2 regions of the Paenibacillus sp. FSL R7-0179 genome follow, and region 2 is predicted to be linked to the other one. Evidence: a T-box and tRNA genes for the amino acid it is inferred to sense, from the RefSeq annotation. Region 2 holds a T-box; the other holds one or more tRNA genes.
What was found. The T-box of region 2 lies ahead of MKX63_RS11630 (valine--tRNA ligase). A T-box ahead of a tRNA ligase gene usually reads a tRNA of that ligase, here a tRNA-Val.
Positions count from the first base shown of each region.

Region 1: it encodes a tRNA-Val, which carries the amino acid that the T-box ahead of MKX63_RS11630 (valine--tRNA ligase) is inferred to sense. The anticodon was not compared.

Region 1 covers NZ_JBBOCC010000002.1:2,101,347-2,112,144, reverse strand. Annotated here, with positions in the region: gene MKX63_RS25525 (DUF3892 domain-containing protein) at 1-176, opposite strand, end outside; gene MKX63_RS25520 (GNAT family N-acetyltransferase) at 267-710, opposite strand; gene MKX63_RS25515 (hypothetical protein) at 824-1,039, opposite strand; gene MKX63_RS25510 (site-2 protease family protein) at 1,109-2,185, opposite strand; gene metG (methionine--tRNA ligase) at 2,636-4,291, shown strand; gene MKX63_RS25500 (aldo/keto reductase) at 4,401-5,354, opposite strand; gene MKX63_RS25495 (helix-turn-helix transcriptional regulator) at 5,509-6,318, opposite strand; gene MKX63_RS25490 (NUDIX hydrolase) at 6,381-6,803, opposite strand; tRNA gene MKX63_RS25485 (tRNA-Val) at 7,044-7,115, opposite strand; gene MKX63_RS25480 (Rpn family recombination-promoting nuclease/putative transposase) at 7,215-8,069, opposite strand; gene MKX63_RS25475 (hypothetical protein) at 8,218-8,760, opposite strand; gene MKX63_RS25470 (hypothetical protein) at 8,906-9,478, opposite strand; gene MKX63_RS25465 (GNAT family N-acetyltransferase) at 9,755-10,285, shown strand; gene MKX63_RS25460 (LytTR family transcriptional regulator DNA-binding domain-containing protein) at 10,420-10,798, opposite strand, start outside.
Region 2 covers NZ_JBBOCC010000001.1:2,613,077-2,623,874, reverse strand. Annotated here, with positions in the region: gene MKX63_RS11655 (glycosyltransferase family 4 protein) at 1-1,129, opposite strand, end outside; gene MKX63_RS11650 (GGDEF domain-containing protein) at 1,291-2,487, opposite strand; gene MKX63_RS11645 (GGDEF domain-containing protein) at 2,545-3,702, opposite strand; gene murC (UDP-N-acetylmuramate--L-alanine ligase) at 3,896-5,272, opposite strand; gene MKX63_RS11635 (bifunctional folylpolyglutamate synthase/dihydrofolate synthase) at 5,280-6,662, opposite strand; gene MKX63_RS11630 (valine--tRNA ligase) at 6,668-9,304, opposite strand; T-box leader at 9,465-9,749, opposite strand; gene MKX63_RS11625 (stalk domain-containing protein) at 9,842-10,504, opposite strand; gene MKX63_RS11620 (LysM peptidoglycan-binding domain-containing protein) at 10,706-10,798, opposite strand, start outside.

The DNA.
Region 1 (10,798 bases), on a different contig from region 2:
TACATTTCGCCATCTTTACCTTTAAAAACATTAACGCCAGCTATGCTGCCGGACTGCACCTCCTGAAGTGCCTGCTGATAATCCAGCACACGTCCGGAGGAGGTCTGGAACCCGGTCAGGTCCCCGTCACCGTTACGTTTGGCGGCAATAAAGCGTTCCCGTTCTTGATTCATCACTTAGGATCGTCTCCTTCGCACTAGAATTAGCCAGCTGCTCTGGCCGATTCTAGCTTGTCCATCGCAGCGAAAGAGTATGTACCAGGAAGTTTATAGGGCCTTACTCATTCTGACATGCAGAATTCCGGCATCATAGAAGGGTTCCTTGGAAATCACTTCATAGCCAAGCTTGCGGTAAAAGGGTTCTGCTTGACACTGGGCATCCAGAATGGATGCCTGCAGCCCCAGCTCACGTGCGCGTTCTTCCATAGCCAGCAGCAGGATACGTCCGCATCCCTTGGCACGGAAGGCCCCGTGAACGGCAATCCGCTGCATCTTGGCGGTGTCCGCTTTATAATAGATCATCCGGCCGGTTGCTGCCGGCTGCCCGCCCTCCATGAGCAGAAAATGATGCACATGCTCACTGATAGCATCATATTCGTCGATTTCCTCTTCTACCGGCACCTTCTGTTCTTCCACAAATACCTTCTTGCGGATCTCCAGCGCCATTTGAAGCTGCTCCTCTGTAGTAACATGTACGATTTCCACTGCCATCCCCTGGCTCCTCTCTGTAGGTCCAATCAATATGGAGCATTATACAGAATTATTAATATTCTGTATAGAGCCTGAGCGTTTCGGGGCAAGGCCAGCGGGCAGGGAGACTGTACTCAGGGAGTGTCATAGACCTCCTCGGGAATCGGGCGGTCATACACATCCCGCAGAACCGGCGAGGTCAGGCTATCCCGTGAATTCAGACTTCCGTCTAGTCCGGTCATGTTGTGCACATCCGTATATTCAGGAATCTCCTTGCCTGACGCACATCCGGCGATTCCCAGAAGGAGACACGCTCCAATCCATAATAGACATACTCTTGCCATACGCATTGTTGTTACCCCCTTATCCTTCTCGGCTCTTTACAGCTTTGACGAAACGGGAGGTTCATAAACGAAGCTCTACAGATTTACATTGCCAACCACATGGACAAGATACATCATACCCCCGAGAACTCCAGCAAGGACAAAATACGCCGCCCCATATCTCCAGCGGGAAGCAGCCGGCACATCATAGTACTTATCATTGTCATAAACAGTGAAGCTGATCTCACAGGTCATCTTCAAGTGAAGGCTGGCGTCCACATACAGCTGGTCGAGCTGCACGACTTTGACTTTTCCGATCAGCGACTGTACCGGCAGGGTCGTCGTTCCATAGTAATCCAGGTTATCCCAGCGTACCCCGACGAACTGCTGGCGGTTCAAATCACTGTAGGTGGTGAACGGCAGCTCCCGTTTATGCTCGGGGCCGGGGATCAGGTACCCTTGCTCCTGCAGATCCTCTATGGGGATCAGGAAGCTTTTAAGCACCGTATGCATCTGATTCTTCGTACGCCGGCTGATGTACTTCTTATACATATCATAGGCGAACATTACCCAGATGATGCCGAACAGGATAGATTTCAAATAGATAATTACAGCTAAGCCTCCAATGAGCCCTACCAGCCATAACCAGCGGGTAACTGCCGTGGCAATTCTCCCCCCGTCCAGCGGATGGATCGGCAGCAGATTAATCAAATTCAGGAAGAAGCCGATGTAGGCCAGTGAATATAACAAGGGGCTATGATAATAATAGGCTGCTCCGAACACAATCAGTGCACCGATACTCCCCAATATAGGACCGCCAAAAGCGACATAAGCTTCCTCCCTGGCATCCAGCGGCTGCTTCTTCATCGTAATCAGTGCGCCCATAAAAGGAATGAACAACGGAGCGCTTACCGGCAGTCCGATCCGCTTGGCAGCGATCACATGGCCGATCTCATGAACGAATAATAACGCAACGAAGCCCACAGCGAATTGCCATGGCGAAATTAGTGCATAGGCCCAGATCGATACCATCATGGAGATTAGCGGACCTGCGATTTTACCCAGCTTGAGCAGAGAGATGATGGCTTTTCCCTTAAGCAGCAGCAATACCGCCCCACTGCCCAGCCATCCCCATGCGCCTGAGCTTTTTTTCTCCTGTTTGTTTTCCTGCAATAGTCTCAATCTCCTTTTGATCTCTCTTACTCTCTACTGTCGCACAGGAGTGCGGTGGATTGCAAATAGACTTATGATGTTGACAAATCTCCCGGGCTGCATATATGATATCCAGTAATTAGGATACCACAATAGCTGCGAAGAGAAAGAGTACCTCGGCAATTCTTCCACAGAGAGCTCCGGCCGGTGAAAAGGAGCAAAGAAAACCCTTGGGAATATGGTCTCAGAGCTGCGCACCGAAACCTGGCATTAACGGGTCGTAGGCTGCGCCGGAACCCGCATCCGTTACCATGCTAGGGTATACCCGCATTTTTATGCGGTCGTACCTGAAGAGGTGAATGCCGCGAGGCATTGATGAATTTGGGTGGTAACACGTGAGCACAGGCTCTCGTCCCTTTGGGGGATGAGTGCCTTTTTTGCGTCCAATGAATTTGAGGAGGAGAGAGAGATATGACTAACATTTTTATCGGAGGGGCTTGGCCTTATGCCAACGGCTCCCTGCATCTGGGCAGACTCGCCAGCATTCTTCCGGGAGATATTCTGGCCCGCTACCACCGTGCCAAAGGTGACGCTGTACTCTATGTATCCGGCAGTGACTGTCACGGCACCCCCGTTGCTGTACAGGCGGCGCAGGAGGGTGTAACGCCGGGCGAATTCGCCAGCCGGTATCATGAGGAGTTCGCCGATTGCTTCCGCACCTTAGGCTTCACTTATGACTTGTATACCCGGACCGATCAGGCACATCACCACAGCACGGTACAGGAGCTGTTTCTTAAGCTGCTGGATCACGGGTATCTGTACCAGAAATCCAGTCTCCAGTGCTATTGTGAGCAGGACCAGCGCTTCTTGCCGGACCGTTATGTCCATGGCCTCTGCCCGGTCTGCGGACAGCATGCCCGGGGAGATCAATGCGATTACTGTTCAACAATTCTCGATCCGGTGGATCTGCTGGAACGCACATGTGCCCTCTGCGGCACTGCGCCTGTGCTGCGCTCTACTCAGCATTACTATCTGTCGCTGTCCAGCTTCCAGCAAGCACTCACAGAATATGCTGATTCCGCGCAGGGCTGGAGAGATAATGCCGTCCGGCTAACCCGCAGATATCTGCAGGAAGGTCTGCAGGACCGTGCAGCAACACGCGATCTGGACTGGGGCGTGGATGTGCCCACTCCCGGCTTCGCAGACAAGAAAATCTATGTCTGGATCGAAGCGGTCAGCGGCTATCTGTCCGCCAGCAAGCAGTGGGCGGCGGAGACAGGCAACCGGTGGGAGGATTTCTGGTCTATAGCATCCGCACAAAATAACGATGGGCAGCCGCCAATAACCGCTTACTATGTGCATGGGAAGGACAATATTCCTTTTCACAGCCTGATCTGGCCGGCTCTCCTGCTCGGAGCTGAGGAACTGCATCTGCCGGACCGGATCTTCTCTTCTGAATATCTGACCCTGGAAGGGCAGAAATTCTCCACCAGCCGCAATTGGGCGGTCTGGGTGCCGGATATTCTCAGCAGGTATGACCCGGACTCGGTCCGTTATTTCCTGACGGCGAACGGTCCCGAGAAGCGGGATGCCAACTTCTCCTGGAGAGAGTTCGTCTATAGCCATAACAGCGAGCTGCTGGGCGCGTTCGGCAATTTCGTCAACCGCAGCCTCGTGTTCCTGAATAAGTCCTGGAATGGCAGAGTTCCAGACGGAGATTTGGACGAAGTATGGGTTGGCAGGCTGGAGCAGCTGTATAAGGAAGCAGGAAGTCTGATTGAGGCCGGACATTTCAAGGAAGCTCTGGAATTCATCTTCTTGCATATCCGCCAGGCCAACAAATATTTCGATGAACAGCAGCCTTGGCTCCAAATCAAGCATGATCCTGCTGCCGGGGGCAACACGCTGTACACCTGTGTTCAGATTATTGCCAACCTGGCAAACCTGCTGAACCCGTTCATTCCTTTCTCCTGCGAGAAGATTAGAGGCTTCCTATCCATAGAACAGCCTGTATGGCACCCGGTATCCATCCTTGCAGGGCAGCCTATATTGGAGCTTAAATTACTGTTTGAGCGGATAGAGGTGCAGCGGATCGAAGAGGAGCTGGAGCGGATGGGGATGGATTAAAAAAGCGTTCTTCCCGCATACCGCTCACTAAAGCAAGCGGCGCAGGCAAAAACGCTCCGGGAAAAAAATAGGAATGGATGCACAGCAGCTGTCCGCTCTGTGTGATAGCTTAGTTCTGGCCGGGGTAACGTGCTCCGGCTGCAATTCCTTGCGGGGATATCCGCTCAATCCGTGCGAGATCCTCTGCCGTCAATGTAACCTGAAGCGCTCCGAGGTTCTCTTGTAACCGCTCCAGCCGCTTCGTGCCGGGGATCGGTACAATCCGCTCTCCTTGTGCTAGAAGCCAGGCCAGAGCAAGCTGTGCCGGGGCGCAGCCCTTCTCGGCTGCCATCTGCCCGATCAACGAGACGACCTCCAGGTTCCGGGTGAAGTTCTCTCCCTGGAACCGCGGGTAATGGCGGCGGTAATCATCCTCCGGCAGATCATCGAAGCTCTTGATCTGTCCAGTCAGAAAACCGCGGCCCAGCGGGCTATAAGGAACGAAGCCGATGCCCAGCTCCTTGACCAGCGGCAGAATCTCATCCTCCACCTCCCTGCTCCAGAGTGAATACTCTGTCTGCAGGGCGGTCAACGGATGCACCGCGTGTGCCCGGCGGATCAATTCAGGCGAGGCCTCGGATAAGCCGATAAAGCGGATCTTCCCTTCCTTGACGAGGTCAGCCAGGGTACCGGCGGTTTCCTCAATTGGGGTGTTCGGATCAGGACGGTGCTGATAGTACAGATCGATATAATCTGTGCCGAGTTGATAGAGGCTGGCATCTACGGATTTTTTGATATAGGCCGGATCTCCCTTGGTTCCCTGAGTATGCGTAATGCCGAATTTGGTCGCAATCACCGCCTGATCTCTCCGGCCCTTAAGCGCCCGTCCGAGAAGCCGTTCATTGCCGCCGAAGCGCTGCTGCTCGAAGGCTCCATAGATATCCGCTGTGTCCAGCAGAGTTACGCCCAGATCAAGCGCACCATGAATGGTTCTTACAGACTCTTCATTATCAGGCATCATCATCGTTCCGAGTCCCAGAGCTGATACGCTCAGCCCTTCGTTACCGAGTATTCTTGTATGCATATGGTTGCCTCCCTCTGTCCCTGTAATAGATCTTTCGAACATGTCTTATTCTAACCGTCCTGCCATGGAGCAGCCACAGTACGTTCATACTAGTAAGATCATTACCAGGGAGCAGCGGAAAACGTATGGGGTATGTCCCTCACAGAATCGTCTGCTACGTCATAACAGGGGTATAGATACAAATATGCAGGCCCGGGTGATCCGCCAGATTTGCCATCGAATTGATATCGTATACGACAGGCTGACTTGTACCAAGGCTCTCTATGACCACACGGTTGACCCTTTTGCCCTGAATATTGTGCTGCTTCCACATCCCGGCGAAATCTGCACTGTCCTCCAAGAGCTGATCGACCATCTCCTTGTGCCAGGGATCATGCAGGTTCAAGTCATAATAGGTTCTGTACACACCTACTGAATGTAGGGCGAACTCCTCCCAGTTCAGCATCCGGCGGCGCAGCTCCAGATCCAGGAACAGAAGACGCATCATAATGCGCTCTGAAGCAGACAGACCTCCGAAATCACTTAGCACTTCACTCGCTTTATCATTCCAGGCCAGCACCTCAGACCGCTCATTCGTTATAAAAGACGGATAAGTCAATTGGCGGATAATATCCCGCCACTGCGGGTTCAGCTCCGGATTGACCGTATCTATAGAAGCAAGTGTATCCGGCAAGCCAGGATTCCAAAGCTCAAACAGGTGCTTGCGCTCATCTGCCGACAACCGCAGCGCCTGACTGAGACTCTCCATGACCTCTCTGGAAGCGGTAACCTCCCTGCCCTGCTCCAGCCATGTATAATAAGTGCTGCTGAGGCCGGCCAGAACCGCAACCTCCTCCCGCCGCAGACCTGGCGTTCTGCGCTGACTGTTCGTTTCCTTGATGCCTGCAGCTGCTGGCTGCAGACGGTCCCGCCGTGATCTCAGGTAGTCGCCAAGACGCTTAAACCTCGTAATCTCATTACTCATGAGCTGGGCCTCCTTTCAGCCAATCGTGTGTCTATTCTACCAGAAATACGATTAAGATTGATTCACAGATGCTTCACATATTCACATACTCTCGCATATAGCGTGGGGTAGATCCCCGGGTAGGTCACCGCCTGCGGCAGCTCGCTGAAGCTTCGAAGCTCCGCCATTTCGAACGGGGGCATAGCTCCGAACCTTTTGACATCTGCATAATACAACATTCCGTAGCTCTCTCCCAGCTCATCACTGCTGACCGAATAGATGCATAGCGGATGCAGCTCATAATCTTCGGCGCCTGTCTCTTCATAGAGCTCTCTTACCGCAGCTTCCCCGGGGCTCTCCCCCGCCTCAATATGCCCCCCGGCAAATTCCCAGGTGGACCGCTCACGCTGCCGCACAAGCACCCAATCTTCGCCTTGCTTCATAAAAATCACCACATATTTTAGACTCACCCCAGGGCGCTCCGCTTCATGTAACGTTACGATCATGATAGAATTTCACCTTTTATGTTGTTGGTTAAGGAACTTCCAGACAAGCGCTATTATTGTAATATACTACGGATGGGGTGTCGTGGGTTTTTGTCACTCTTTAAATATCCATAAAAAAAGAAACTATAACATTGCATTAGACACATAAAGTCATCTGCTGCCAAACGTCAATAGCTTCTCTGTTTGTTTTTCGTGTTTCTAAAAAGAAAGAAGGCCTTGAATATCAAGGCCTTCTGCATATAGGACGGATGGGGTTCGAACCCATGACCCCTACCCTGTCAAGATAGTGCTCTCCCGCTGAGCTACCGTCCTGCAACGAAATTTATAATAACACAGGACGTGAGGGAATGGCAAGCTATTTTTATATTTGCTTTTGCAGCATCGGTTACTTCATGGTCAGTGTCTACCCGTTTATGATTTCAAGATTAAAACTTCTTCCTCAGGGAGGCCTGAGGCTCTAACAATAATGGAGGTTTCTACTCCAAGTGCAAGAAGTTCACGCACCATTGCCTCTGCCTTTTTTCGTTCACCCTCTGCTCGTCCTTCAGCTCGCCCCTCAGCCCTAGCACCATTCATCCGCGACGCCTCATCCCGCAAATACTTCATCCGCGCTTCATACTCCATCCTTGTAGCGGCATCCTGACTCAGGAACTCCAGCGTATCCATTGCTTTTTTCAACATCGGTTCATTCATGGTCAGCACCTCCCAGTTTGGTTGTTCAACACCCTTCAGGAATAATAACCAGTTGATCAGACCACCAGTTAATGGGACGGCCTGCTCCTCGAGCTTTGTTAATTCCATTACATGAATTTCCAGATCGTTATTCAACTGAATCCCAGTGTGGTCTTCCCGAAGGTGAAACACATTATGATGACGGTCATTCGGCAGGCAGGAATAGTTCAGAATATTGATCGTCACACACTTCTTCAATTGGCTGTAATCGTCACCTTTTTGAATTTGGTGGTAATACATCTCGCTCCAGTAGAAAAGTGTCCGCTTCTCCATATTGTATGGATTGAACAGCTGCATTTCGATGTTAATCCGTTTGCCCTCTGCCGTCTTGGCCTTGATATCAAGGATTGACTGTTTCTCAGCTGGAGCATCCTTATCTGTGTACGGATTCATTAATATAATTTCTGTAAGCGGGGGTTCGCCGGCTTCCATGAAGGTACTATTGAGGAAGGCCAGCAGAACATCCTTGTTATTCTCACTGCCGAAGATTTTCTTGAAGATAAAGTCATTCCGTGCGTCGAGTAATTCCACGATTATCACTCCAATCATATACATTGATTATATCATGGCAGAACCACTCATTGTAAACGAAGCCAGCCTTTTGTGCCCCATATATTGCTATTCTGTCCCCTTAAATATCTATGAAACATGCAAGCCCATTTTTTATCTTCAGCCCTCCCATTTACCTGTAAGTTATCGCCATTCGCTTATCCACTAATGCAATGCCGTCTGCTACACCTTTACCGTTGAACAGACCTGAAATTACATATATTTTCGAATCATCTTCAGCCTTTGCTGCCCATTCTTTATCATGCAAGTAACGCTTGTTGATGGAATCGTAAGCATAATCCAGATTGCGCTCCATATCCATCAGATATTGATCGCCGTATATTTTTTTGAAGTCATCTTTGGACATGCCAATTTTAAAACCGCCAGTGGTTTCATACGTATCTTTCGATTCCTCTGACAGAGTAATACCTGCCACTTTATCCTCACGGTACATAACCCTTACACCAGAGCTGTACATGACGGAATTCGCAATACTCTTATCATCCCCTTCACCAAGTACCTCTTCCCCTTCCGCACGGCTCATTCCATACCCAACAATGGCTTTAGAATCGTTCACCTTTTGGACGGCTAAATCTTTGGTGGTTAACCCGTCTTTGGAATCCGCACAAGCTGTCAATATGAACAAGAACAACATTACCATTATCGTTTTTCTCATCATGCCCTCCCAGATGCTTTTTACCTAAACTTTACCATGTTAGGCGGAGTAAGAAACAAAAAAAAGACTGCATGAGCACATGCCCACACAGCCTCTATTAATGACAGTATGAATCTACAGCGATCAAGCTGCTCCCATGACTTCCTTAACTAAGCTTATATCTCTCAGTAATTACAGATGCACTTACCGTGAACCCTCTTTTTTGCATGGTCTTTGTCAAGGTCTTCTGAACACCGCCATCCGGATCACATACCAGGTATTTATCAAAACCGGAAGCGGAGGAGTCATGCCCGTCCACAATGACATAATGAGAGTTGGAACCTTCCTCAAGTCTCATCATGCAGATGTTCCCTTTTTCGGCTTCCACGGATACGTCCGCAATCGGAGTAATGCTTACAGTGATACTCTGACTTCCGATTTTTGCAGTGAATCCCTTTGCTGTGAAATCAGCAGCGTTGTCCGTTCCCTTTTTAGTTGCTTCCCAAACGGCGTAATACACATTGGATTTCGTTGCATTAGAGAGCCCGCCTTTATATAAAATAAACATGGCAAGATCACAAATAGGGCAACCAAATTTTTGAATAGTCCCTGTCGCTCCTGTTTTTCCACAATTCTTAAAAAAATTCGCATCTGTAAAAGCCGGAGTAGAGGTACCTGGATTGTAAATTGAAGTATCCCCCTGGTTGATCAGATGGGTAGATGATAGTTTATGCGGCATAAACTATACCTCCTAAAATATATTTGAGAGGATCGAAATCGCTATGCTACCTTCGTCCTCACAATACATAGGATATGTTGATAGATTAGGAGACGCCACCAAGCAAAGTACCCTTCTTTGTGAAGATTTGTTGAATCGATCCTGGATGGCTGTTAACTTTCTCTCTTGCTTTCTATATAATAGAGGCAGCTTACACTCGGAAAGGACTGAACTATGCGCAGATATCAATAGTTGTGCCTCACCAATACCATATAACTTCATGGAGGTAACACTTTGATGATTACTGAATTACGTACCGAGCGATTAGTATTAAGACAAATGAGTACCGCCGATTCAGCCAGTCTCTTCGCGATCTGGTCCGATCCTGAAGTCACCCGGTTCATGAATATCAGCAATTTCACGGATGAGTGTCAGGCCGTAGAGATGATTGAGCTGCTTGGTAAGTTAGCGGGCGAGAACCAAGCGATCCGCTATTCTATCATAGAAGCAGAATCCGGCCGGATTATCGGCTCATGCGGTTATAATATGCTGGACTATGATCATGCGAAGACAGAGATCGGTTATGACCTTAGCCGCGAGTTCTGGGGAAAAGGATATGTGTCTGAAGCCCTTCGCGCGCTAATAGATTATGCCTTTGATACACTGGGCTTCAATAGAATAGAAGCAAAGGCTCAGCCTGCTAATATCAATTCGATTAAGGTGCTGCAGAAATTAAACTTCTCGCTGGAAGGAACACTGAGACAGAGTGAGCGCTCCAACGGAACCTTCATTGATCTGTGTATGTATTCTAAATTAGCTGCAGATTAGGATAATCTAAACAAAGGCTGTCCCTAGGCGCTTGAGAATGAATAGCGCAGGGTCAGCCTTATTATATATACCACTTCCGATCTACTCTTCGCTTCTCAGTCTGGAAAAATCGCCAACCTCCCTAAAAAAATAAGCTACCACTGGGGCAGCTCCACTAATTGAATATCCGATGCGGATGTCTTTACGTATTTGAGAATTTCTTTATAGCCCTTCTCTGACAGAAAACACTTTTGCTCGACTCCTCTATGGTCTTCCCCAAAATAAGCAATATGAAAAGTCTTATCCAACTGGATAATATTAGAAACCTGAATTAACGTGTTTCTATCTGCTAGAACGAAATTATATCCTGAACTGGCCAGGGTATTAAGCCAATATTTCAGCGTACCTACTGTATAAAAGGTCTGATCGTACGTATGGACAATGATCCGATAGATAGTCCGTTCAAATTCCATAAAAGTTATTTTTTCAATATCGAGTGAGAATACACCAGTGTTTCCCTCTGTGTCTCTAGTA
Region 2 (10,798 bases):
GCAGAGTCTCGTATGCACGGTCCGCGAGCACTATTCCTCTTTCATGATCCTGAAGCAGCAGTGTCACACTGTCGGCAAAGGAAACCGGGTCATCGGCAATCATAATATTCTGCGAATGCTCATAGAGCAGCCCTTCTGCCCCTTTGGAACTGGATACGACAGGGGTCCTCAGGGCCCAGGCCTCCAGAATTTTCAGCCTTGTCCCGCTGCCTTCCAGGAGCGGAGCTATGACTACCTGCGCCTTACGTATATAATCCGCCACACTGTCCACATACCCGGTAATGACGATAGAGGAATCCTTCAAGGCGAGCGCCGCTAATTCCGGGTGTACGTCCCGTCCGACAATATACCACTGGATATCCGGCACGCTCGCCTTAACCAGAGGATATACCTCACGGTAGAAGTAGAGGGCTGCGTTAATGTTAGGGAAGTAGTTCATATTACCCGGAAGAATAATCCATTTCTCCTTGGGCAGCTGCGTCTTGGTCCGGTAATCCTCCATACGTATGAAATTGGGAATGACATGGACCTTCTCTGCCTGGCTGGGGGCCAGTGCCTTGAAGGCCAGAGCATCCTCTTCCGAAGTGGTCAGCAGCAGATTCGTCTTGTCCATCAGCCTCAGCTCATCCTGGCGCGTCCATACAGCATTAAGGGAATAATAGACCTTGGCGATCCCCTTTTTCCCGCCTGCCAGCTGTGCAGACAATCCGCTCTCGAAATTATGCGCATCGGTAATGATCACAGTGTCAGGCAGGCAGCGCTGTACAATGTCGATGCAGCAGCCCAGCAGGCTGTGCGAAATGAATACATGACCGTAGGAATTCCGGCTGCAGAGCTCTATAATCTTCGCCTTCATGTCCACATCCACATGGCTCATATACGAGCAGTTCCGCCAGGTATACAGGGAACGGAGAAGCGCTTTGCGGTAGGTGACCGTACGCTCTACTTCATGCACTGTAAGTGACGGAAGTCCCTCCAGCGTCCCTGTCTTCCGGGAATTGGCATAGGTGATGAGCTCTACCTCATATTTGCCGAGCAGAAGCTTCAGAATATTGCCTGTTCTCAGCTTGCCCCCGCTATCCTGCGGATATGGATTCTCTGCAGAAATGAATAGCAACGGTTCCTTCATGGCCTCTTCTCCTACTTTCCATTGATCAATTGGCCCTGGACTCTCCGGGACACCCTAGGATCTATTACCCAAATTCAGGTGGTGCCGTCATACAAAAAAGGCGGTCCCCCGATAACCGGAGAATCGCTGTCATGCGGCATACTATTGAAAACCGGCCCTTCCTATTTCGTCAGAAAACCGGCTTCCGGCACCTTCCCCTTGTAGCTGTCACTCCTGACCACGCAGTTCCTGCCCCGCTGCTTCGCCTCGTATAGAGCGTTGTCGCTCAGTTTGTATAAGGTGCCTAGCGGCACTCGTTCACCTGAAAGAATCGTAATCAGACCGATGCTGACTGTATAGGACAGCGGCATGCCTTCGACCGTCGCACCAAGCACAGAGCAACGCAGCCGTTCCGCTATTCGTTCACCGTCTTCCTCATCCGACCGGTGCAGCAGCACCGCGAATTCCTCGCCCCCGAATCTTCCGAAGAGATCTCCGCTGCCAAGCTGGCGCTCAATTCTGCGGGCGAAATCCTGCAGCACCCGGTCTCCCGTATCATGGCCATAGGTGTCATTCACCTGCTTGAAATGGTCCACATCCAGCAGCATGAACGAGAAGGGCGTCATCTCCTTGGCCGCGGCAGCAATCAGAGGCTGGGCGCGCAGCACGAAGGCCCTGCGGTTCAAGACGCCCGTCAGCTCATCATACGTTGCCACACGCTCCAGCTCCGCATAGGACTGTTCCCGGGAGAGCAGCATGAAGCCCGCAGTTCCGAGGAACATCAGCAGATAGATCCCGGCATAGTAAAAGCTCTGCAGCCACACCGCTGCAATCGAGCCTGCCGGCGGAAGATAGAACAGGCTGCTGGCCTTACTGAGCAGAGCGAGGATCGCCACGCCGTACAGCATACCCGTAATTTCCTGCAGCGGGGTCTTTCTGACCTTCCAGGATAACAGATAAGCCGGATAGAGCAGCAGAATCGCACCCGTAAGTGCAGATACTGCAATCAGCCGGGGAACATCCGAATGCATCAGGTAGAGTATGAGCAGACCTATCACAGATATCCCCGCCAGCGTGTAATACCTCTGCTTCATTCGTTCGGAATCGGCTTCAAGCTTCTTCAGCAGAGCCAGAATCTCCGCAGTACCTGCAGCCACGCTCAAGAGAATAAGACTTGGAAGCACGAATGGAATATCATGAATTCCCTGTAATAACAACAGCTGCAGAATAGCAAGCTGCAGAATTTTGGCTGTCAGGAACAACGGGGTTGTCTTCTCTTTCGGATAACTGGGCCGGTATGCCAGAATAAGCAGAACCGTAAATAGATTGCCGAAAAAAAGACAAGCCAGCAATGTCTTCAAATCCAAGCCGGCGGTCATTATGTCCACCCCTTTGTTTAACGATATATCTATTATGATATGTATTTGAGGGTCCGTTTACCCGGACCGGACCACACGGTCCCGGCCTGCCTGCTTCGCCTGATAGAGCGCCAGATCACAAAGCTTGTAGAGTGCGTTCAAGCTGGTCTGCTGATCAGGCAGCACAGAGACTATACCAATGCTAACCGTATACCCGCAGGGCAGGCTGTGCACAGAAGCCTCCTTAAGCGTCTCCCGCAGCGCTTCTGCCTGATGGGTGCTGCTCAGCTCATCCTGCCCGTACAGCAGAATGGCGAATTCCTCACCGCCTACCCGTCCGAGCAAGTCACCGCCCGCAAGCGTACTCTCGGCAGTAAGGGCGAAATCCTGCAGCACACTGTCGCCGGTGTCATGCCCGTAGGTATCATTCACTTTTTTGAAATGATCCAGATCCAGCAGCAGCAGGGAACAATATTCCCGCTTCCTGGCGGCAAACGCCAGCTTCAGTTCGGCTTCCAGCAGGAAGGCCCGGCGGCCCAGAATCCCGGTTAGGCTGTCATAGGTGGCGATACGCTTCAGCTTCTGGTAGGAATGCTCATTGGAGAGCAGGATGAAGGCGGCAATGCCACCAATCAGCATCAGGAACATCCCGAGATAATACAAATACTGCGCCGGATTAGCCGTGAGCGGGCCCATATCCGGTTCCACCGCCAGCGCAACGAACGACCTGAGCAGCATCACCGCTGCAATCGCATAAAAAACGGTGGCGAGTATCTTCTGAAGCGGAGAGCGCTCCGGGCCCGCTGTCAAGCGGCAGCCAGGGTAGAGCACAAACAGCATGACCCATAATGAGGTCGTTGCGACCCGTATATTCGGATGGTTAAAGAACAGGGCAACGATAACGAAGCTGAGTATGCTTCCTGCCGTAATTGCCAGATAAAAGAGCTTCGCCCTGCGGTCCAGCATGCCCATCATCAGCAGCAGCGCAGCGATCTCCAGCCCTCCGCCGGCCAGAATGAGCGCATTGCTCAGAGGTACAGCAATTCTATGGGGAATATAGTCCCACAGCAGAATGGAGCTCCAGAAGACCACCTGAATCCACTTGGAGGCAATAAATAGACTGGAGGCAATGTCTTTGGGGAAGTGGTAGCGGTAAAACGTAATCATCAGACCGGAAAATAAATTCCCCAGAATGAACAAGTATAACAGCGACTTAATATCAAGCTGAAAGCCCATCAACACACCACCGAACTATCCGGATATACCTGCTCTATTCCGAACGATAACATTCACAGCTTATATCGGCAATATCATTATTATCTATGACCTCTAATTTCTTGTCCGCCGGATGCAAAAAGGAGCTGTCCCAATTAGCCTTTTATGGCTTATGGGACAGCTCCTTTTTTAAAATTCAACGGTTCCTGAAATCTTACCGGCTCTTCAGGCTGTCTGCCAGTGCATAACCGACCTTCCAGATATCCCCCGCACCCATTGTGATAACCAGATCACCGGGAGCAATGCGGTTCTGCAGATCTGCCAGCACAGCTTCCTTGGTCGGGAGATGACGCGCACCGGCATTGCTGTTCTGCACAATCAGCTCTACCAGCTTGGCTGAGGTGACGCCCTCTATCTGCTTCTCACCCGCAGGGGAGTAGATATCGGTAATAATCACTTCGTCCGCTTCGCTGAACGCCCGGCTGAACGCATCCAGCAGGAAGAAGGTACGCGTGTAGCGCTGCGGCTGGAACACGGCGATAATGCGTTTGCCTGTTGCCTTAGCGGCGCTGATCGTAGCCTGAATCTCTGTTGGATGATGCGCGTAATCATCAATGACGAGAATCTCGTCAACCTCGCCCAGCACCTGGAAGCGCCGTTTGGCGCCGTGGAACTTCACAATCGCAGCCGCAATGGCTTCAAAGGCAATGCCCGATTTCAGACAGGAAATCACTGCCGCCATGGAGTTATACAGATTGTATTGTCCCGGAATAGAGAGCTCAATACGGCCTAATACCTCTTTTCCATGATTCATGGTATAAGATACCTGGCGGTCACCGAGCACAATATCAGTCGCTGTATAATCGGCCGTCTCCGATTCGATCCCGTAGCTGATCACTTTACCTTGCACCTTAGGCAGCAGGGATTTCAGATTCTCATCATCCGCACATACGATAGCTGTTCCGTCCTCGCGCAGCTGATTCATGAACTGAACATAAGCATCCTTCAGCTTGCCGAAGTCGCCGCCGTAATTCTCCAGATGGTCAGCTTCAATGTTCGTCACGATTCCCAGCCAAGGATGGTATTGCAGGAACGAGCCGTCGCTCTCATCGGCCTCGGCCACGACGAATTCCCCTTGTCCCGCTTTGGCATTCGTGCCGACATTCATAATCTCCCCGCCGATAATGTAGGTAGGGTCCACGCCGCAGTCTTCCATAACCAGAGCAATCATGGATGAGGTGGTAGTCTTGCCATGCGCTCCGGCCACCGCTACGCCCTTGCGCTCATTCAGCAGCCGGGCCAGCATCTGCGAGCGGTGCAGAACCGGTATCTTCAGACGCTCTGCTTCCACCCATTCCACATTATCCGCGGCAAGCGCCGTGGAATAGACGACCAGATCCGCACCTTTTACCTGCTCCGCCGTATGCCCGATGAACACCTTGGCACCTTTGGCTATCAATTTCTCCGTTAACTCCTGGGCAGCTACGTCAGAGCCTGTAACTGTATATCCCATCTCCAGCATCACCCGGGCAATCGCGCTCATACCATAGCCGCCTATCCCTATAAAATGCACACGTTCAGTAGTATCCAACAGTTCGTCACCAGCCTTTTTCAGAATCGGGTTGCCGTAAAAGCGTACTGCGCACATCAGAAATCAAATACAGCGTTCCGGACACAACTGCGAGGTCATCGTCCGCTGTGATCGTCTGCAGCTTCTGCAGCGCTTGGCCCCAATTACGTTCTACTATGATTTCCAAGTTTTCCTTGGCATATTTACTCCGCAGACTTTCTGCGATCGCCTGCAGATCTTCCGCGTCCATTTTCTTACGGAAATCCGGTTCGGTCAGGATGAGCGTATCCACTATAGGCAGTATATGCTTGAGATACGACTCGTGATGCTTATTTGCCAGCATCCCCATGAGCAAATTTAATTTACCGTAAGGCTGGAACTGCGGAAGACTCTTTGCGAGGCTCTCAGCCCCTTCCGGATTGTGCGCGCCGTCCAGAATAATTCTGGGCGAGGTGCTCACTTCCTCCAGTCTTCCGGCCCAGAAGGTGCCGCGGAAGCCCTCCAGCACATCCTCGTTTTCCAGCATGAAGGCCATATACTGACGCAGCACCTCAAGCGCCATCATTGCTCCGGCTGCATTCTGCAGCTGGTGTTCGCCTTTCATGGCAATGTCCAGCTCAAGCCCCCGGAATGGCCCGTTGAAGGTGAAGTGCTGGCAGCCATCTCGCTGCTCAACTCCGCTATAGCTGAAGTCTTCTCCGGCTAAATAGAGTGTCGAACGGGTAGCCGCCGCCTTGGCCTTCAATACAGCTACAGCTTCGGGCTGGCTCACACAGCTGACCACAGGAACGCCCGGCTTAATAATCCCGGCCTTCTCGCCGGCGATCAGTTCCAGCGTATCTCCCAGCACATCGGTATGGTCATGTCCCACGTTAGTAATGACCGACACCACCGGAGTAACGATATTCGTTACATCCAGCCTTCCCCCAAGCCCCGTCTCCCATACGACTACATCGGGATAACAGACTTCGCCGTAATAGAGAATCGCCAGCGCCGTCGCCACCTCGAACATGGTCGGTGAGCCCAGCTCAGTGCCCGCAATCTCCTCTACCAGCGGACGCAGCTGATTGGCAAGCGCAAGCAGCGTCTCCTCAGGAATATCCGTCCCGTTGTACTGGAACCGGTTCGTGAACTTCGTGATATAGGGAGAGGTAAAGGTCCCCACCGAATATCCGCTCTGAATAAGGACCGAGGTCAAAAAGGCGCAGGTCGAGCCCTTGCCGTTCGTCCCGGCCACATGAATGAACTTAAGCTTACGGTGCGGATGTCCCAGCTTCTCCATTAGAAGCTCTATCCGCTCCAGGCCCGGCCGGATTCCAAAAGGAATCAGACTGTTGATCCAGTCTACCGCTTCTGTATAAGAACTTAAGGGAGCGGGAGCGGCAGCGCCGCTCCGGGTGATCTCTTCCATGTCTGTTATCCTCTCAGCTCTGCAATACGGGCCAGCACTTTCTCGCGTCTGTCGGAATAATCCGCCTGCTTCGCCCGTTCTTCTTCGATGACTTTCGCCGGAGCTTTGGCTACAAAGCCCTGATTACTGAGCTTCTTTTCCACACGCTCCACTTCGCTGTTCAGGGTCTGGACTTCTTTCTCCAGACGGATAATCTCCTGATCGATATCGATCAGACCGGACAGCGGCAGGAGCAGCTCCGCTCCGGTAACCACGGCGGACATCATTTTATCCGGCGTCTGCGGCGCAAGGCCTGCTTCGAAAGAAGAGGTGTTGCAGAAGCGCCCGATGTAATTGTCGTTGCGGGAAATAATGTCCAGGGTGTCCTGGCTGCCGGCCTTAATGATCAGCTCAACCTTCTTGCTCATTGGCGCATTCACTTCCGCACGGATACCGCGAACAGCCCGGATGATATCCATCAGCAGGTTCATCTCTGATACCGCCTGCGGATTCTCAAGCGCCGCATCGTACTTCGGCCATTCGGCCAGCGTGATCGATTCTCCTTCATGCGGCAGATGCTGCCAGATCTCCTCCGTAATGAACGGCATGAACGGGTGAATCAGGCGCAGTGTACGGTCCAGCACGTAAGCCAGAACAGACTGGGTCTTGGCCTTGGCGGCTGCGTCCGCTCCGTACAGTGAGAGCTTGGCGAATTCGATATACCAGTCGCACAGATCATCCCAGATGAAGTTGTAGAGCAGGCGTCCGGTCTCGCCGAACTCATACGAGTCAATTAGACGCGTAATATCGCGGGAAGTTTCGTTCAGGCGGTGCAGAATCCAGCGGTCTGCTGTGCCAAGCTCACCTGTAATGTCAATATCTTCAAAGGCTACGCCTTCCAGATTCATCAGCGCGAACCGGGAGGCATTCCAGATCTTGTTGGCAAAATTGCGCGCCTGCTCTACCTTTTCCATCCGGAACCGCAGATCCTGGCCCGCTGTACTGCCGGTAGTAATCATATAGCGCATGGCGTCAGCGCCGTACTGCTCGATAACATCCAGCGGATCGATACCGTTGCCCAGCGACTTGGACATCTTGCGTCCTTCGGCATCGCGTACGAGTCCGTGCATCAGCACATCCGAGAACGGCTTCTGGCCGGTGAATTCCATGGCTGAGAAAATCATGCGCGCTACCCAGAAGTAAATGATATCGTAGCCGGTAACCAGTACGTTGTTCGGATAGTAACGCTGATAGTCACTGCTCTCCCCGTCAGGCCAGCCTAAGGTAGCGAACGGCCAGAGGTTGGAGCTGAACCAGGTATCCAGAACATCCTCATCCTGTTTCAGGTCGGACAGCCCGCTGATACGGCGTGCTTCTTCCTCGTCGTGCGCAACTACAAGCTCCCCGGTAGATTCGGAGTACCAGGCCGGAATCCGGTGACCCCACCACAATTGGCGGGAGATACACCAGTCGCGGACATTCTCGATCCAGTTCAGGTACGTCTTCTCGAAGCGGTCTGGCACGAAGTGAACCCCGTCACCGTCCTTCTGTGCAGCGATGGCCGCTTCTGCCAGCGGCTGCATTTTGACGAACCACTGGGTGGACAGATAAGGCTCTACAACAGCCCCGGAGCGCTCACTGTGCCCTACCTGGTGTACGTGATCCTCAATGGAGATCAGCACGCCTTGCTCCTTCAGGTCGGCTACGATGGCCTTACGGCAGTCGCTGCGGTCCATTCCCTGGTAAGCGCCCGCTTCCTCATTCATCACTCCGCCTTCATCCATTACGTTGATCTGCGGAAGGTTATGGCGGACACCCATCTCGAAGTCGTTCGGATCATGCGCCGGTGTAATCTTAACCGCACCGCTGCCAAACTCCTTATCTACATATTCATCAGCAATAACCGGAATCTCTCTGCCAATAATCGGCAGAATCAGCGCCTGGCCAATCAGATGCTTGTAACGGTCATCCTCGGGGTGTACGGCTACGGCTGTATCGCCCAGCATCGTCTCAGGACGCGTGGTAGCCACCGTGATATGGCCGCTGCCATCCTTAAGCGGATAACGCAGATGGTACAGATGCCCGTTCACTTCCTTGTATTCAACCTCGATATCCGACAGCGCTGTACGGGCAGCCGGGTCCCAGTTAATAATCCGCTTGCCGCGATAGATCAGACCCTTCTGGTACAGCTCCACAAATACCTTGCTTACCGCCTTCTTCATTCCATCGTCAAAGGTAAAGCGTTCGCGGGAGTAATCGAGGGACAGGCCCATCTTGGCCCACTGGTCATGAATGGTCTCTGCATACTGGTCTTTCCAGTCCCATACCTGCTCCAGGAACTTCTCGCGTCCCAGATCATGGCGGGAGATTCCCTGCTGGCGCAGCTTCTGCTCCACCTTGGTCTGCGTAGCAATCCCCGCATGGTCCGTACCCGGCAGCCACAGAGTATCATAGCCCTGCATCCGCTTGGTGCGGATCAGCACATCCTGAAGCGTGAAATCCAGCGCGTGTCCGATATGCAGCATTCCTGTTACATTCGGCGGCGGAATCACGATGCTGTAAGGCTCCGCATCCGGACGCTTGCCGGCTTCGAAGAAGCCCTTCTCCATCCAGTAAGCATACCATTTCTTCTCTGCCGCTCCCGGATCATATGTAGTCGGCATATCGCTCTGCTTGTGATTAGCTGAAGCGGTAGCTTCTGCCGCTTCCTGCCCGTTCGGCAGCTCTGCTGCTGCATTGTTGTTATCAGCCATTGTGAACCCTCCACTGTTAAATGTATTGAGTAGCTAGCGGTTTTTCGAGAATACAAAAAGGCCCTTCGTCTCAAAGGACGAAAGGCCATTCTTTCGCGGTACCACCTTTGTTTCGCGCCAATAAAAAATAAACCACTGCCTTAGGTTCCCTTGCAGGTTCCCAAAGCTTAGCGCGACACTCATGCAGAGTAACGGCTGCAACCGGCCGCATCCTAACCGGTCTTCATGATGAAGACAAGCTCAGAAGGGCAACTCCGGGGCGACTTCGGGGGCTGCATCCTGCGGAAATTCACACCAATGATAATCCCGCTCTCTGAAGGGCTGACCGCCTACTCTTCCCGTTCCCAGTCTTTATGCTAGTTATTACTTAGTTCAATAATACATTCAGTGTTATCCCTAGTCAACCAGCATATACACAAAGGGCGCGCAGCAGACGTACCTTGGCGCTTACTCCCCGCTCCAGATCACTTGAACCACGTTGAAGCCCTGGCGGCTGCCCGTTCCGGGAGCCCCGTCCACGGTAACAGCAAACGTGCTGCCTGCATCAATAATCTGGAAGGCGGCCGCAGAGACTTCTTCCGATTTGGAAGTGGCGCCCTTTTGCGCAAAATAGTCCTTGTACGTATTGCCGAGCGTCTCCAGTCTTTGCTTGGTGGTGTAGCTAAAGGTAGCTGACGGTTTACCGGTCGCCGAGCCTTCGATCAGATCAAATATCTTCGCGTCTGCCGGAAGCGGGAAGTCCGCCGGCAGGCTCTTCGGCCGCTTCACAGAATCTGCCGGTGTTCCTGCGGACGAGCCGCCGGAGGAGACGGCCGGAGCAGCCGCATCACCGATGATGACCCGGCTGGTCGCAGCATCGTAAGTAACAGCGGTGTTCAGCGCTTCGCCGATAGAGCGTACAGGCAGATAAGTGATGCCGTTGTAGGTAATCGGGGCGAGGGTTTTGCCGTTGCCGTCTTTGGGCGTATATGCCTGACCGTTTACGACGATCCCGATTTTGTTGTTCAGGAGCGCCTTGATCTCCTGCAGATTGCTGGCGGCGTAGACACCGGCCGAGACTGTGAGCGTCAAGCTTAGTGCGGCCGCAGTGGCTGCCACTTTTCTCTTCATGTGAGTTATCATCCTTCCAGAAGTGGTGTACCAGCGCATAGCTGCCTGAATGTGTAATGTATGTAGGCCGGTATTGACTATTACCCCGGCTTAAGCGTTTTGTAAACCAGAAGCGGAAATCATACACAGAAACAGGAACAGCCCCATCCGTAAGGCAAGGGCTGTTCCTGTTAAGCCTGAATTCTCCGCACATCATCAATCTCAAGGGATGTATAGTACCTGTCCCTCTTCTACAATCTGACCGGACAGCCGGTTGTACATGGTCAGCTCCCGGGTGCTTAGCTGGTATTTCTC